One region of the Duganella sp. LjRoot269 genome, then DNA from elsewhere that is predicted to be linked to it. Evidence: riboswitches for the same ligand, from Rfam matches in the RefSeq annotation. Region 1 holds a riboswitch; the other holds the start of a gene.
What was found. A riboswitch is a leader RNA that binds a small molecule or an ion and turns the genes downstream of it on or off. The one in region 1 is predicted to bind cobalamin.

Region 2: another riboswitch for cobalamin. It lies ahead of ACSQ3S_RS25500 (MotA/TolQ/ExbB proton channel family protein); the one in region 1 lies ahead of ACSQ3S_RS09500 (TonB-dependent receptor).

What each region holds. Positions count from the first base shown of each region.
Region 1 is NZ_CAXUSL020000001.1:2,139,363-2,147,003, reverse strand. It holds gene ACSQ3S_RS09520 (efflux RND transporter periplasmic adaptor subunit) at 1-599, shown strand, start outside; gene ACSQ3S_RS09515 (hypothetical protein) at 633-965, opposite strand; gene ACSQ3S_RS09510 (thiol:disulfide interchange protein DsbA/DsbL) at 975-1,640, opposite strand; gene ACSQ3S_RS09505 (cobalamin-binding protein) at 1,728-2,615, opposite strand; gene ACSQ3S_RS09500 (TonB-dependent receptor) at 2,615-4,606, opposite strand; cobalamin riboswitch at 4,688-4,856, opposite strand; gene ACSQ3S_RS09495 (DODA-type extradiol aromatic ring-opening family dioxygenase) at 4,969-5,766, shown strand; gene ylqF (ribosome biogenesis GTPase YlqF) at 5,865-6,815, opposite strand; gene ACSQ3S_RS09485 (OPT family oligopeptide transporter) at 6,948-7,641, shown strand, end outside.
Region 2 is NZ_CAXUSL020000001.1:5,696,212-5,703,852, reverse strand. It holds gene ACSQ3S_RS25510 (heavy metal translocating P-type ATPase) at 1-2,134, shown strand, start outside; gene cueR (Cu(I)-responsive transcriptional regulator) at 2,131-2,517, shown strand; cobalamin riboswitch at 2,520-2,738, shown strand; gene ACSQ3S_RS25500 (MotA/TolQ/ExbB proton channel family protein) at 2,928-3,524, shown strand; gene ACSQ3S_RS25495 (DUF2149 domain-containing protein) at 3,526-3,861, shown strand; gene ACSQ3S_RS25490 (cobaltochelatase subunit CobN) at 3,848-7,641, shown strand, end outside.

The DNA of each region.
Region 1 (7,641 bases):
CCAATGCGCAGCTGGCGTCGCAGCAGGTGGAGAAAGGCCGTCGCAGCAAGGAGGCCAGCCGCCGCGCGGGGCTGGACAACGCCATCGTCTCGGCCGAAAGCCGCGAGACGGCCGAATTCGCGGTCGGCACGGCGTCGGCCCAGTACCAGGCTGCGCTGGCGGCGCGCGGCATGGCGGAGCTGAACCTGGAGCGCACCGTGGTGCGGGCGCCGGTGACCGGCTACGTCACCAACCTGAACGTGCACGTGGGCGATTTCGCCGCCGTCGGCGCGGCCAAGCTGGCGGTGATCGACAGCGCCTCGTACTATGTGGTGGGCTATTTTGAAGAGACCAAGCTGCCGCTGCTGAAGGTGGACGATGCGGTGGAAGTGCACCTGATGAGCGGCGCCGCGCAGCTGCAAGGCCATATCGAGAGCATCGCCCACGGCATCACCGACCGCGACGCCAACACCGGCCGCGAACTGCTGGCCGACGTCAACCCGACCTTCAACTGGGTGCGCCTGGCGCAGCGGGTGCCGGTGCGCATCCACATCGACCGCCAGCCCAAGGGCATGGAACTGGTGGCCGGCACCACCTGCACGGTGGTAATCCACAGCTGAAAAAAAGCCCGCTGTTGCGGGCTTTTTGCATATTTATTTTTCGGGACTGACATGGGTCAGCGCGTACGTCACGTGCTCCCACCAGTGCTCGCGCGAGTGCACGGTGCGCAGGCATTTCTTATCCAGCTCGCCCTTGAACACCGGGTCCGCGCACTGCTTGGTCATCAGCGCGTTGCGCTGGTTCTCGGCGTTGGTCAACGCGATCACCAGCCAGACGATGAAGCCCAGCGCCAGCACGGCCAGGCTCCAGGCCACGTGATTGATATAGGCCCATTCGAACAGGCTCTCGATGACCGGCGAGGACTCCTTGTAAATCTTCATGACCTCGCCTTCGGCCGCCTTGCGTTCCTCGCTGATCTCTTTCATGACTGCTCCTTACTTCTTCCCGGCGCGTTCCTGAGCCGACTTGGCAACCAGGCTATCCATCACCGCGAACATGGCCGCGTGCGCCGCTGGAGCGGACGACAGGCCGTGGCCAGCCACCGCCGGCGAGGTCGTGTAGTGACCGTCGATCACCAGGGCAGGCGCACTGTCGATTTTATACTGGTTTGCGATCTGCACACCGCGTTTCATCTTGGTTTGGACCGCGAACGAGTTGAAAAATTCCAGATACTTGTTCTTGTCGACGCCGTTCTTGACCACGAAGTCCAGGATGGATGCGTCCGTATTCAGGCGGTTATGCTCGACGTGGATCGCGTGGAAGAACTTCTCGTGCAGGCCGTTGCCCAGCGCGTTCATCGCTTCCAGCGTGAAGAAGGCCTTGGCTTGCGCGTCCTCGCCCAGGTGCATGCGGCGGAACACGATCTTGTCGCCCTGCTTCTTGACCCAGTCCGCCAGCGGCGCGTCGAGCGCGTTGCAGTGCGGGCAGTGGTACATGAACACTTCCAGCACTTCGACCTTCTTGCCGGTGTCCGGACGGGCCGGCAGGTCCACCGTGTTGTAATCGAGGCCGTTCTTGAAGTCGGCGGCATGGGCGCCGGCGGCTGCGGCCATAAAGGCGGCGGTGGCTATCAGGGGACGCAGGAAGCTCAGGAAACGCATAACAGTCCTTCAACAGGTTAGGTGGCAAACGCCGGGAGATTACCACCTTTTTTACGCCGCGCATATTAAGAGGGGATTAAGGGGACCTCAAGGCCGCCGGCGGCGCGCCGTCTCCAGTTTTTCGCACAACACGGCGACGCCGTCGGCGATGCGCGGCGTGGCGCGCACCAGCAGTTCGCTGTCGAGCATGAACAGGTTGCCGCGCCGGACCGCCTCCATGCCCTTGTACTGCTGCCAGATATTGATGCCGGATTCGGCGTCATGCTTCTCGCCGCCGACGATCGCTTCCGGATTTGCCTGCAGCACCGCTTCCGTGCTGACCGTCGGCGCCGGCACCTTCAGCGCGGCGAACACGTTCTGGCCGCCGCAGACGCGCATCGCGTCGCTGGCGATGTGATCGCCGTTCAGCGTGAAAATCGGCTTTTCCCAGATTTGATAGAACACCCGCACCGTCGGCCGCCGCGCATAGGTGGACGACAGTCTGGCGATCTTCTGCCGGTAATCCTGCGCGGCGCTCTGCGCCAGCGCCTCGGTGCCCATCAACTGGCCCAGGCGGGTCAGGCTGGTGGCCACTTCGTCCAGCTTGTGCGGATCGCTGTAGAAGATCGGGATGCCCAGGCTTTTGAGCTGCTCCAGCTGGCGCGCGGTGTTCCCGGTCCTCCATACCACCAGCAGGTCCGGCCGCAGCGCCAGCACCCGCTCCATGTCGATCTGCGCATCGCTGCCGACCAGCGGCAGGCGCTTGGCCGCCTCCGGGTAGTCGCTGTAGTTCATCACGCCGGCCACGCGGTCGCCGCCGCCGGCCGCGAACAACAGCTCGGTGATGTGCGGCGCCATCGAGATGATGCGTTGCGCGGGCTTGGCGAGGGTGACGCTGTTGCCGGCGTCGTCCCTCACCGTGACGGCGTGCGCCGCCACCGGCAAGCACGCCAGCGCCAGCAAGGCGGCGGGAACGGAGGTGGTGGCGGCTTTCATCAGAACTCGTAGCGCGCCGAGACTTTCAGCTGGCGGCCGTCCGATGGATAGATTCCGCTCTTGCCCCTGGCATCGCAGGTGAACGCCTGCGAGTAGTAGTGCTTGTCGCTCAGGTTGGTGCCCGCCAGCGCCAGCTCCCATTGGCCGAACCTGCGTGCATAGCGCGCATCGAGCGTGGTGTAGGAAGGGATCTTGCCGGAGCAGGTGTTGTCGAAGTCCGAGCCGTAGCGCTGGCCGTCGACCCACTGTGCGCCGACGTCGGCAGTCTGGCCGCTGGCAGGGGTCCAGCTCAGGCGCGCGGTCAGCGTGTTCTCCGGCACCAGCACCATCTGCTTGCCATTGTTGGCGCCTCCGGTGAACTTGGCGTCCACGTGCTGGTAGTGCGCGTTGACGTTCCAGTCGGCGCCGATGCGCTGCTCGGCATCGACTTCGAAGCCTTCGCGGCGGGTAGGTGCCAGATTGGTGTTGGTGAAGATCGTCGGATCGTAGAAGATCTCGTTGGTCAGGTTGTGGCGGAAGACGCGGGCGGTGACCTTCTGCGCGGCGGTGGCATAGCTCGCGCCCAGTTCCAGGTCGTGCGACTGCTGCGGCTTCAGCGCTTCATTCGGCACCGGCGTCAGCGCGTTTTCATCGGAGTTGGCTACACGGTAGCTCTGGCCGGCCTTGCCGTACACGGTCAGACTGGCGACCGGCAGGTAACTGGCCTGCAGTTCCCACGCGTTCAGGCCTTGCGCCGTTTTGTAGGCGGTGGTGCCGTAGCCCAGCGGATCGCTGAAGTCCTTGTCGAAGATCTCGCGGCGCACGCCGGCCGAGACGCGGCCTTCATGGGCGGTATCGAAGCGCAGTTCGTCGCGCACGTACAGTGCTTTCGAATGCTGGGTGGCGTCGGCGGCAGAGTACGAGGCGGTGGTGGTGCGGTTCCACTCGGTCCAGTCGAAGCCGGCCACCATTTCGTTCAGCATGCCGCCGATGTCGCCCAGGCGGCGCACGCGCGGCGAGAACTGGGTCTGCTTGCTGTCGTAGGTGGTGGTCGATGGCGAGGCGCCGAAGAAGTAGGTCGAATCCACCGTCTTCTTGCGGTACGACAGGTCGGCCGCCAGGTCGTAGGCGCCGATGCGGCGCTGGGCGAAGGCGGTGAAGCGGTCGCTGTCGAGCGAACCGTTGTCATTCGGCGTCAGCGTCTGGCGCGGATTGGCGTTGAACTGCGCTTCCGTCAACGCGCCGGCGAAATGCGTGTCCTGGCGCGCGCCTTCGTAGCGGAAGCCGATGCGGCCGTTGTTGGCGAACCACTGGGCGCCGCCGCTGAAATGGGTCTGCTTGAATTCGTTGTTGTCACGGTAGTTGTCGGTGCGCTGGGTGGCCAGCGTGGCGTCGGCGGCAAAGCCGTCCCACGCCTGCGCGGCGGAGACGCGCACCTCGCCGGCGCGGAACTGGCCGCCTTCGACGAACACGCTGCCGCGGCTGGTGTTCTTGCCCGGACGCCTGGTGACGATGCTGATCACGCCGCCGGTGGCGCCGTCGCCGTACAACACGCTGGCGCCGCCGCGCGTGATTTCAATGCGCTCCACGGTGTCGATCGGGATGGCCGACAGGATGGCGTTGCTCAGTTCATTTTCCGACAGGCGCACACCATCCAGCACGATGACCATGTTCTGGCTGCTATCGGCGCCGAAGCCGCGCAGGTCGAGGCTGAAGTCCGGGCTGCCGTCCAGGCTCTGGCGGCCGTAGACGCCGCCCACCTTGCGGATCGCGGCGTTGACGTCGCTGGCGCCGGAGCGGCGGATATCGTCGGCGCTGATGATGGTGGCGCCGATCGTGGCCAGGGCAGGGTCGGCGTCGAAGCGCGAGCCGGTGACGACGACGGGCGCCAGCACCTGGGATACCTGGGCGCCGGCAACGTCTTGTGCCAGCACGGTGAGGGGGACAGCGGCGCTAAAGCAGAGGGAAACGGCGGCGGCCAGCAGGCGCGGTTGGACAGCGGTGGAATTCATGACAGATCTTTTCAAAAGAGACATCCGCCTGCGTCCCCGCAAGCCGGAAGTGCACGGAAGCCGTGCGCGTCGTGGCGGCGCACGCTTCCCCCATGTCTGGCCGATATCCGGGCTGGCGACCTTGACGTCGCGTTACCGTTGCGGGGGCAGCACACCTTGGCCGGTTCGCTGTGGAGCGGAGGCGGCCTGTGTTTCCCGTTTAACTGCGCATGTGAGCACATGGGCGAGCACCAGAACCCGGGCATTATACGCCCGCGTGCCGGATCATTAACAATTTAGATAGTATCCATCTACATTTCATGGATTGATCGCGGCGGCCGCGATGCTTATAGTGGATGTCAATGTCAAACCGGAGCAATGCCATGAGCACCCTACCAACCTACTTCCTTTCCCACGGCGGCGGCCCCTGGCCGTTCATGATGGACCAGGTCGGCCATCTGTACGGCCGGCTGGACGCATCGCTGCGCGACATCCCGCGCCAGGTCGGCGTCACGCCGAAAGCCGTGCTGGTGATCACGGCGCACTGGGAGGGCCGCGATTTCATGCTGTCGTCCTCGCCCAAGCCGCCGATGATCTACGACTACGGCGGCTTCCCGCCGCACACCTACGAGGTGCAGTACAGCGCGCCCGGCTCGCCGGAGCTGGCGGCGCAGGTGAAGGATTTGCTGGATGCCGGCGGCTTCCCGGCGCAGCTGGACGCGCAGCGCGGCTTCGACCATGGCACCTTCAGCGCGATGTATCCGGTGTATCCGGATGCCGACGTGCCGATCGTGCAGCTGTCGCTGAAGCACGGCCTCGATCCGCTGACGCACCTGCAAGTGGGTCGTTTGCTGGCGCCGCTGCGCAAGGAAGGCGTGCTGATCGTGGGCAGCGGGCTGAGTTACCACAACCTGCGCGCCTTCAACGCGCAGGGCGCGGCGGCCTCGCACGCGTTCGACGGCTGGCTGAGGGCGACGATGGCCTTGCCGCCGAAGGAGCGCAGCGCGCAGCTGCTGGAATGGGAAAAAGCCCCGGCCGCGCGCATGGCGCATCCGCGCGAAGAGCATTTGCTGCCACTGATGGTGGCGCTGGGCGCGGCCGAAGACGAAGCGGCGGCCGTGCCCTACCACGAAGACGCGTTCATGGGATCGCTGGCCGTCTCCAGCTTCCGCTTCGGCTAAACAGATCCGGGGTCAGATCCGACATTTGGACACGAGCTCTGCCGTAATCGCCATTACGGCAGAGCTCGTGTCCAAATGTCGGATCTGACCCCGGATCTTTAAGAGCCGCGCTTGCCGTTGGCGTAGGCTTCGGCCTTGGCGGCGGCGATGGCGGCTTTTTCGGCGGCCTTGACCGCCATCTCGGCTTCGTGGATCTGCAGCCGCTCCTTGCGCGTGGCCGGCGTCTCCAGCGAGATGCGGCCCAGGATGCCGCTGCGGTAGTCGCCCAGGAAGGTGTGCGAGGCCTTCTCGAAATCGAGGTCGCCGCCCTTCTGGCGGAAGCCGCGCTTGGCCGCCACGCCCTCCACCACGGCGATGCCGTCGAAGGTTTCGATCTCCTTGAAGCCGTAGCGCGCCACCAGCAGCTGCGGGTAGTGCTTCAGCAGCTCGTCGGCCAGGAACACCGCCACCTCTTCCTCGATCAGCGCGTTCGAGCCGATCGCATGGCTGGCGGCCAGCATCAGGCCGTCGCTTGGCAGCGCGATCTTCGGCCACAACATGCCCGGCGTGTCGACCAGGATGGTGTTCTTGTCCAGGTACAGCTTCTGCTGCTGCTTGGTCACCGCCGGTTCGTCGCCGACCTTGGCCACGCGCTTTTTCAGCAGCGCGTTCATCAAGGTCGACTTGCCGACGTTGGGTATCCCCATGATCATGATGCGCAGCGGCTTGGTCGGCACGCCGCGGTGCGGCGCCAGCTGTTTGGCCAGCTCGGGCACGCGGGCCACGTCGGCCGGCTTCTTGGTCGTCATCGCGAACGCGGTCACGCCCTCCTGCGCGTTGTAGTACGCCACCCAGGCCGCCGTGGCGGCCGGATCGGCCAGGTCGATCTTGTTGAGGATTTTCAGGCATGGACGCTGGCGGAACTTGCGCAGCTCCTCCACCATCGGATTGGTGCTGGCCTCGGGCAGGCGCGCGTCGACCACCTCGATCACCAGATCGGTGTTCTCCATCTGCTCCGCCGCCTTCTTCTTGGCGGCGTTCATGTGCCCCGGGTACCATTGTATCGACATGCTCTGACCTTCAAAATCGTTCTGACAATCCGCTATTTTACCCGCAGCCCCGTCCGGACTTCGGATATCATGGGTCGCTTTTCGATTTTTCTGATTATATAAACAACCATTTATCAAACCGGAGTGCTGAAGATGAGCATAGCTGCACCGTCCAACCCGAAGGAAATCACTCTTCGCGGCATTATTCTGGGCATTCTGATTACGCTGGTGTTTACGGCGGCTCAGGTCTACCTCGGCCTGAAAGTAGGTTTGACTTTCGCCACCTCGATCCCGGCGGCCGTCATCTCGATGGCGCTGCTCAGCGCCTTCAAGGATGCCACCATCCAGGAAAACAACATCGTCCAGACCATCGCCTCGGCCGCCGGCACGCTGGCGTCGGTGATCTTCGTGCTGCCAGGCCTGCTGATGGTGGGCTGGTGGGCCAAGGTGCCGTTCTGGCCGACCTTCGGCGCCTGCGCCATCGGCGGCGTGCTGGGCGTGATGTACACGATGCCGCTGCGCCGCGCGCTGGTGTCGCAGTCCGACCTGCCCTACCCTGAAGGCGTGGCCGCGGCCGAAGTGCTCAAGGTCGGCATGGCCTCGCGCGCCGGCGCCGCCGAAGGCAAGGCCGGCCTGTGGGCGGTGATCTGGGGCAGCGTGGCCTCGGCCGTCTTCGCCGCCGGCGCCGCCGTCAAGCTGATGGCCGGCGAAGTGTCGATCTACTTCCGCACCGGCGCGGGCGCCACCGGCATCGGCGCATCGAGCTCGCTGGCGCTGATCGGCGCCGGCCATCTGATGGGCATCACCGTCGGCGTCGCGATGCTGGCCGGCCTGGTCATCGCCTGGG
Region 2 (7,641 bases), 3.6 Mb from region 1:
GGCGGTGCCGGGCGTGGACACGGCCAGCGTCAACCTGGCGACCGAGATGGCGCGTGTCGAATCGGCGCAGCCGGTGGATATCGCGTTGCTGGTGCAGGCGATCGACAAGGCCGGCTACCAAGGCATCCCCGTCGTGCCGGACGCAGTGGCCAATGCGCAGGCACCGATGCTTGCGCGCGGCTTGCCCGGGCCGCGCGATGGCCATGCCGTCCTGCTGGCCGCGTTGCTGTCTCTGCCCTTGGTGCTGCCGATGCTGATGGAGCTGGCCGGCGTGCACTGGATGCTGGATGGCCGCATCCAATTCCTGCTGGCGACGCCGGTGCAGTTCTGGCTGGGGGCGCGTTTCTATCGCGCCGGCTGGCTGGCGGTTCGCGCCCGCAGCGGCAATATGGATTTGCTGGTCGCGCTGGGCACCAGCGCCGCCTATGGCCTGAGCGTCTATCAACTGCTGGCAGGCCGCGGCACCATGCCGCATCTGTACTTTGAGGCGTCGGCCGTGGTCATCACGCTCGTCCTGCTGGGCAAATGGCTGGAGGCGCGGGCCAAGCGGCAGACCGCATCGGCGATCCGCGCCTTGCAGGTGCTGCGTCCGGAATCGGCGCGGGTGCGGCGCGGCGCGCAGGATATCGACGTGCCGATCGCCGAGGTGCGCATCGGCGACATGGTGGTGGTGCGTCCCGGCGAGCGGGTGGCGGTCGACGGCGTGGTGACGGAGGGCGCCAGCCACGTGGACGAGGCATTGATCACGGGCGAGAGCCTGCCGGTGGCGCGTCACGGTGGCGACCACGTCACCGGCGGCGCCATCAACGGCGAGGGGCTGCTGCTGGTGCGCGTGACGGCGGTCGGTGCAGAGAGCACGTTGGCGCGCATCATCCGGCTGGTGGAAGACGCGCAGGCCGCCAAGGCGCCGGTGCAGCATCTGGTGGACCGCGTCAGCGCGGTGTTCGTGCCGGTGGTGCTGGTGCTGGCGGCGTTGACGCTGGCCGGCTGGTGGCTGTTCAGCGGCGATATGGAGCATGCCATCATCAACGCGGTGGCGGTGCTGGTGATCGCCTGTCCATGCGCGCTGGGGCTGGCCACGCCGGCCGCCATCATGGCCGGCACCGGCGTGGCGGCGCGTTACGGCATCCTGATCAAGGATGCGGAAGCGCTGGAGCTGGCGCATCGCATCACCACGGTGGCTTTCGATAAAACCGGTACGCTCACCGAAGGCAAGCCGTCGCTGGCGGCGCTGGAGCCGGCACCGGGCGTGGCTGCGGCGCGCCTGCTGCAACTGGCGGCCGCCATACAGCGCGGCAGCGAGCATGCGCTGGCCCGCGCCGTGGTGGACGCCGCCGCAAAGGACGCCGACTCCGTCCCCTTGTCCGCATCCGATGTCGCTGCCTTGCCCGGCCGAGGCATCGCGGCCTCCGTTGACGGCAGGCGCATGGTGCTGGGCAGCACGCGCCTGATGCAGGAGCGGGGTATCGACTTGTCCGCGCTAGAGGCACGCGCGGGGGAACTGGAGCGGCAGGGGCATACCATCTCCTGGCTGGCCGACGTGGACGACAAACAGCTGTCAGGCCTGCTCGCCTTTGGCGACCGCGTCAAGCCGCAGGCCCGCGCGGCCGTGCAGGCGCTGCACGCGCTGAACATCCACACCGTCCTGCTTACCGGCGACAACCAGGGCAGCGCCGACGCCGTCGGCAAGGAACTCGGCATCGAGCGCGTGACCGCCAACATGCTGCCGGCGGACAAAGCCGCCGCCATCGCCGCGCTGAAGCACGAGCATGCATGCATCGCCATGGTCGGCGACGGCATCAACGACGCGCCGGCGCTGGCGGCGGCCGATGTAGGCATCGCCATGTCCAGCGGCACCGACGTCGCCATGCACGCCGCCGGCATCACGCTGATGCGCGGCGATCCGGCGCTGGTGGCCGCCGCCATCTCGATCTCGCGCCGCAGCTACAGCAAGATCCGCCAGAACCTGTTCTGGGCCTTCATCTACAACCTGGTGGGCATACCGCTGGCGGCCTTCGGCCTGCTCAACCCGATGGTGGCTGGCGCCGCGATGGCGCTCAGCTCCGTCAGCGTCATCAGCAATGCGCTGCTGCTGCGCCGCTGGACACCGGAACACGCGAAAGGACAACCATGAATATCGGACAAGCGGCAACGGCCACCGGCATCACGGCCAAGATGATCCGCTACTACGAGAGCATCAACCTGATTCCGCCGGGCCGGCGCAGCGATTCCGGCTACCGCATCTACGGCGACAACGACCTGCATGCGCTGCGCTTCGTCAAGCGCGCCCGCACGCTGGGCTTTTCGCTGGAACAGATCCGTGAGTTGCTGTCGCTGTGGCAGAACAAGGAGCGGGCCAGCGCCGACGTCAAGACCATCGCCATGGGCCACGTGGCGCAGCTCAATCAGCGCATCGCCGAGCTGACCGAAATGCGCGACACGCTGCAAACCCTGGCCAGCTGCTGCCACGGCGACAACCGGCCCGACTGTCCGATCCTCCAATCGCTCGCCGATTAACGTATAATCGCCACGTTTTGGTGCTCGCGCGTCTGTCCAGGCGCGCAGTTAAACGGGAAACATGAAGCTGGCCACGCCAGCCAACATGTGCTGCCCCCGCAACGGTAAACAAGCGTCGTCACCGACGACAATCCGCCTCTTTGAACCACTGTGCCTCGGCATGGGAAGGTCAGGCGGTTTCGCTTGCCAGCCCGGATACCGGCCAGACAGGTGGAAATGCCCAGGCATTTCTTTTCAATCCGCGCACGGGGAAGTGAGCGGATTGCGTCTGTTTTGATCTACACATATGCATCGATTTTGCGCGCCTCGGCTACGCCGGCTGGCGGCCGTGCCTTGCGCACGCGCCGTTCGCGTGCCCGCGCGCCTCCGCGGCCTCCCTCTTTCTTCCTCTCTTCCTACAGGACCATCCCATGCTTAACCTGCCTGCCGACGCGGCCGTGCACTCTATCGAGACACTGCTGTATTCCATCTCCACTGTCCTTTATCTGCCGGTCCTGCTGGGCATCGCGGCGCTGGTGCTGCACATGCTGGTGTGCTTCGGCACCTTCGGCGCTGAGTGGCTGGAGCGCCGCCGCGGCGTGCACGTGCTGGTCGCCACCGCTAAACAGGAGATGGCCGCCGTGCTCACCGCGCAGGAAGGCGAACCGGGACTGGACGCACGTCTCGAACGGCTGGTGCAGCGCGCCGACGCCAACGGCGTGCGCCGCCTGGACAGCGTGCGCTTCGTGGTCCGCGTCGGTCCGGCGCTGGGCCTGATGGGCACCCTGATTCCGATGGGCATCTCGTTGGCCGGACTGGCGCAGGGCAACCTGCCGAAGATGGCCGAGTCGATGACCACCGCCTTCACCGCCACCGTGGTCGGCCTGGCCTGCAGCGTCAGCGCCTATGTACTGAGCCTGGTGCGCGAGCACTGGCTGCGCAGCGACCTGACCGAGATCGCCTACGCCGCCGAAGCCCATCTCGCGGCGCAAGACCACAAGCCGCACCTGGTCCGCGCGGGGGCCTGAGATGCGCTATCTGAACCGCCACCGCTATAGCCGCATCGGCGAGCATAACGAGGATCCGCTGGCCGGCGTCGCCAACCTGTTCGACGCCAGCATCGTCTTCATCGTCGCCATGATGCTGGCACTGTTCTCGGCCTGGAACATGATGGACCTGCTGGATCCGAACTCCGAAGTCACCATCGCCAAGAAAAGCGCCGACGGCCACGTGGAAGTGCTGACCAAGAAGGGCGCCGAGATCAAGGTCAGCAAAGTCAGCGACAAGCCATTGTCCGGCTCCGGCAAACGCCTGGGCACCGCGTATCAACTGCAGGATGGGAAGGTTGTCTATGTACCGGAATAAGCTGTTTGCCAAATTCGGGGCGCTGGCCCTGTTGCTGATCTCCCTGTGCATAGGCGGCTACGTGCATTCCGCGCAGGCGCCGCGCACCTTGGCGCTGATGCTGGGCGATGTCGAGTCGCGGCCCGCCGTGCTGGCGGTACGCGGCCTGCAGTCGGAGTTGAAGGACCTGAACGTCGCCGTGCGCATCATCCCCGCCAACGGCATGACGCCGGCCGACCGCGCGGCCTTGACCGGCGCCGACGTGGTGGTCATCACCGCCAAGGGACGGCAGGCGATGACCGGCCTGAGCGCCGAACTGCTGGCGCTGCAAAAGGCGCGCCGCCCGGTGTTTGCCGTCGGCGGCGCCATCGACGACAGCCTGCGCGAGCAGGGCGTGCGCGACGACAAGACTATCCAGTCCTACCACAGCGAAGGCGGCGTGGAGAACATGGGCAACCTGCTGCGCTACATCCTGCGCAACCACTTCGGTTCGAAGGTGGCGGTGGCGCCGGTGCACGCGATGCCGGAGGTGGGCCTGTACGACGTTGCCGCCAATCGCACTTCGGACAGTTATGAGCAGTACTTGCGCGGTTACGCCAACTACAAGACCGGCGCGCCGTGGATCGCCGTGCCGTTCTACCGCGCCAGCCTGGTGGCGGGACAAACGCTGCCGCTGGCCGCCATCGTCGCGCGGCTGGAAGCGAGCGGCTACAACGTGCTGCCGGTGTTCGGCTATCCGTACGACGTGCCGCTGCGCTTCCTGCTGGATGAAAACGGCAAGAGCCGCGTCGACTTGATCGTCGCGCTGGGCATGAAGGTCGGTGGCACCGCCAATACCGGCGCACTGCTGGACAAGATCGGCGTCCCGGCGATCAACGCCATCACCTTGAGCCAGCAGTCGCTGGCGCAGTGGCGGGAATCGAAAATCGGCCTCGATATCATCGAGCGCACCTGGCAGCTGGCCGGCGCGGAGGTGGCGGGCCTGATCCAGCCGACCGTCGTCGCCAGCCGCGAACGCATCAGCGATGCACAGACCGGCCTGGCCTACGTCGAGGAGACGCCGATCCCCGAGCGCATCGAGCGCCTGAACGAGCGCGTCGCCGCCTGGATGGCCTTGCGCCAGAAAGCCAACGGCGACAAGCACATCGCCATGATCTACTTTAATTATCCGCATGGTTCCGAGACCATCGGCGCGGCCTATCTGAACGTGCTGCCGGAGAGCCTTTGGCAGATCGTCCAGCGACTGAAGCAGGAAGGCTACCAGACCGGCACGGCGCTGCCGTCGTCGCAAGACGAGCTGCAAGGCGAGATCCAGCAGTGGGGCAACTACCCCGGCAAATCCAGAGGCGACTACATGGCTGGCCTGACGCATCTGGCCGAAAGCGGCCAGGCGCTGCTGGTGCCGCTGGCCGATTATCAGCAGTGGTTCGCCACGCTGCCGCAACCGCTGCGCGCATCGATAGAAAAATCCTGGGGCAAGCCGGAGAACGCACCGGTCCTGTGGCGCAACGCCAAAGGCGAGCCGTTCTTCGTCTACCCGGCGCGCCGCTTCGGCAATGTGTTGATGGCGCCGCAGCCCGGCCGCGCGTGGGAGCAGAACCTGGAGAAGCTGCACAACGAAGTCAGCATGCCGCCGTCGCATGAATACATCGCGTTCTACCTGTGGCTGCAGAAGGGCTTCCGGGCCAACGCCGTCATGCACATCGGTACCCACGGTACGCAGGAATGGCTGACCGGTAAGGAGGCCGGCCTGTCCGATAGCGATCCGACCGAAGCGCTGATCGGCGCCATGCCCAACATCTATCCGTACGTGATGGATGACGTGGGCGAGGGCATACAGGCCAAGCGCCGCGGCATGGCCACCATCATCGACCACATGACGCCGCCGTTCGACGTGGCCGGGCTGAATCCCGACCTGCGCGAGCTGGGCGCCCTGCTGAACGACTATCGCGTGGCGGAGCAGAAAAGCCCGCTGCTGGCGCGCAGCCATCTGGTGGCGATCAACCGGCTGGCGGCCAGGAGTGGCGTGTTGAAGGACATGAAAAAAACCGAACTCAAAACCGAAGCCGACATGGAAGGGCTGGAGGAATACCTGGACGACACAGGCAGCAAGCTGACGCCGTTCGGCCTGCACACCTTCGGCGTAGCGCCGAACGCCGGGCAACGCAACGCCACCGCGCGCGCGGTGGTCAGCCTCGATACGACATCGACCGCCGAGCAAAAGACCAAACGCATCGCGCAGCTGGAAAGCGACATCGAGCGCAGCGCGGCTCTGGAGCTGGAGCGCCTGATGCAGGCGCTGTCCGGCCGCTACATTCCGACCGGCGCCAGCGCCGACCTGGTACGCAATCCCGATGCGCTGCCGACCGGCCGCAATTTCTTCGGCCTCGATCCGTCGCGCATCCCGAGCAAGACCACCTACGAAGCCGGGTACAAACTGGCGCAGCAGTTGGCCGAGGATTACCGCAAGCGCCACGGCGCCTGGCCGGACAAGTTGAGCATGAACCTGTGGGGCGTCGAAACGTCGCGCCATGAGGGCATCATGGAGGCGCAGGCGATGGCGCTGATGGGCGTACGGCCGACGTGGGACGAACGTGGCCGCGTCACCGGCGTGGAAGCGCTGAGCCGCAAGCAGTTGGGCCGTCCACGCGTGGACGTCACGCTGATCTCGTCCGGCCTGTTCCGCGACTTGTTCGGCAATCTGCTGACGTTGATGGACCAGGCGGCGCAGCTGGCGCAGCGGCAGGATGATGACGGCGACAATGTGATGCGGGAGCACAGCCTCAAGACGGTCGCCGCATTGCAGGCGCGCGGCATCTCCGCCGAGGAAGCGCAGCGCATGGCCTCGGTACGCATCTTCGGCTTGCCGAGCGGCGCCTACGGTACGCAGATCGAAAAGCTGATACCGCTGACCAACGCCTGGCAGAACGAGAAAGAAGTGGCGGACGTGTTCATCAACCGCATGAGTCATCCGTTCGGCGCCGGCTACTGGGGCGACGACAAGGCCGACCCGGGCCAGCGTCGCGAACTGTTCAAGCAGGCCATCAGCGGCAGCAAGATCGCGCTGCACAGCCGTTCCAGCAACCTGTTCGCGACGCTGGACAACGACGACTTCTTCCAGTACCTGGGCGGCACCGCGATGGCGATCCGCAGCGTCGACGGCAAGACGCCTGAAGTGATGGTCAGCGACCTGTCCAACCCCCGCAAGCCGGGCCACAAGACGCTGGAACAGTACATGGGCCAGGAAATGCAGGCGCGCTACCTGAATCCGCGCTGGGCCGACAGCATGCTGAAGGAAGGTTATTCCGGCGCGCGCTACATCAACCGTGTGGTCGACTATCTGTGGGCCTGGCAGGTCACCGTGCCGGAAGTGGTGGACGGTGGCAAATGGCAGCGCATGTACGACACCTACGTCGAGGACCGCCATGGCCTGAAGGTGCGCGAGCGCTTCGCCGGCAGCGGCAACCTGCGCGCCTTCCAGGCGATCACCGACCGCATGCTGAGCGCGATCGAGCGTGGCTACTGGAAGCCGAGCGACGCCGTGCGCGAAAAGCTCACGCAGCAGAATGCGCAGGCGATCAAGGATGCCGGCGTCTCCTGCAGCGCGGATTCGTGCAGCAAGGCGACGCTGAAGATCGCTCCGCAGTTCAGCGGCCAGTTCGTGCCCAACGTCGGCACCAACGCCGCCATCGCGCGCGGTGCCGCCGCTGCCGGCCGTGTTGGCGGCGCCGCGCCGTCCGCGCAGCCGCAAGCCGCGCCATCGGCGACGCAGCAGCAAACCGACGCCGCCATGCAGGCCGC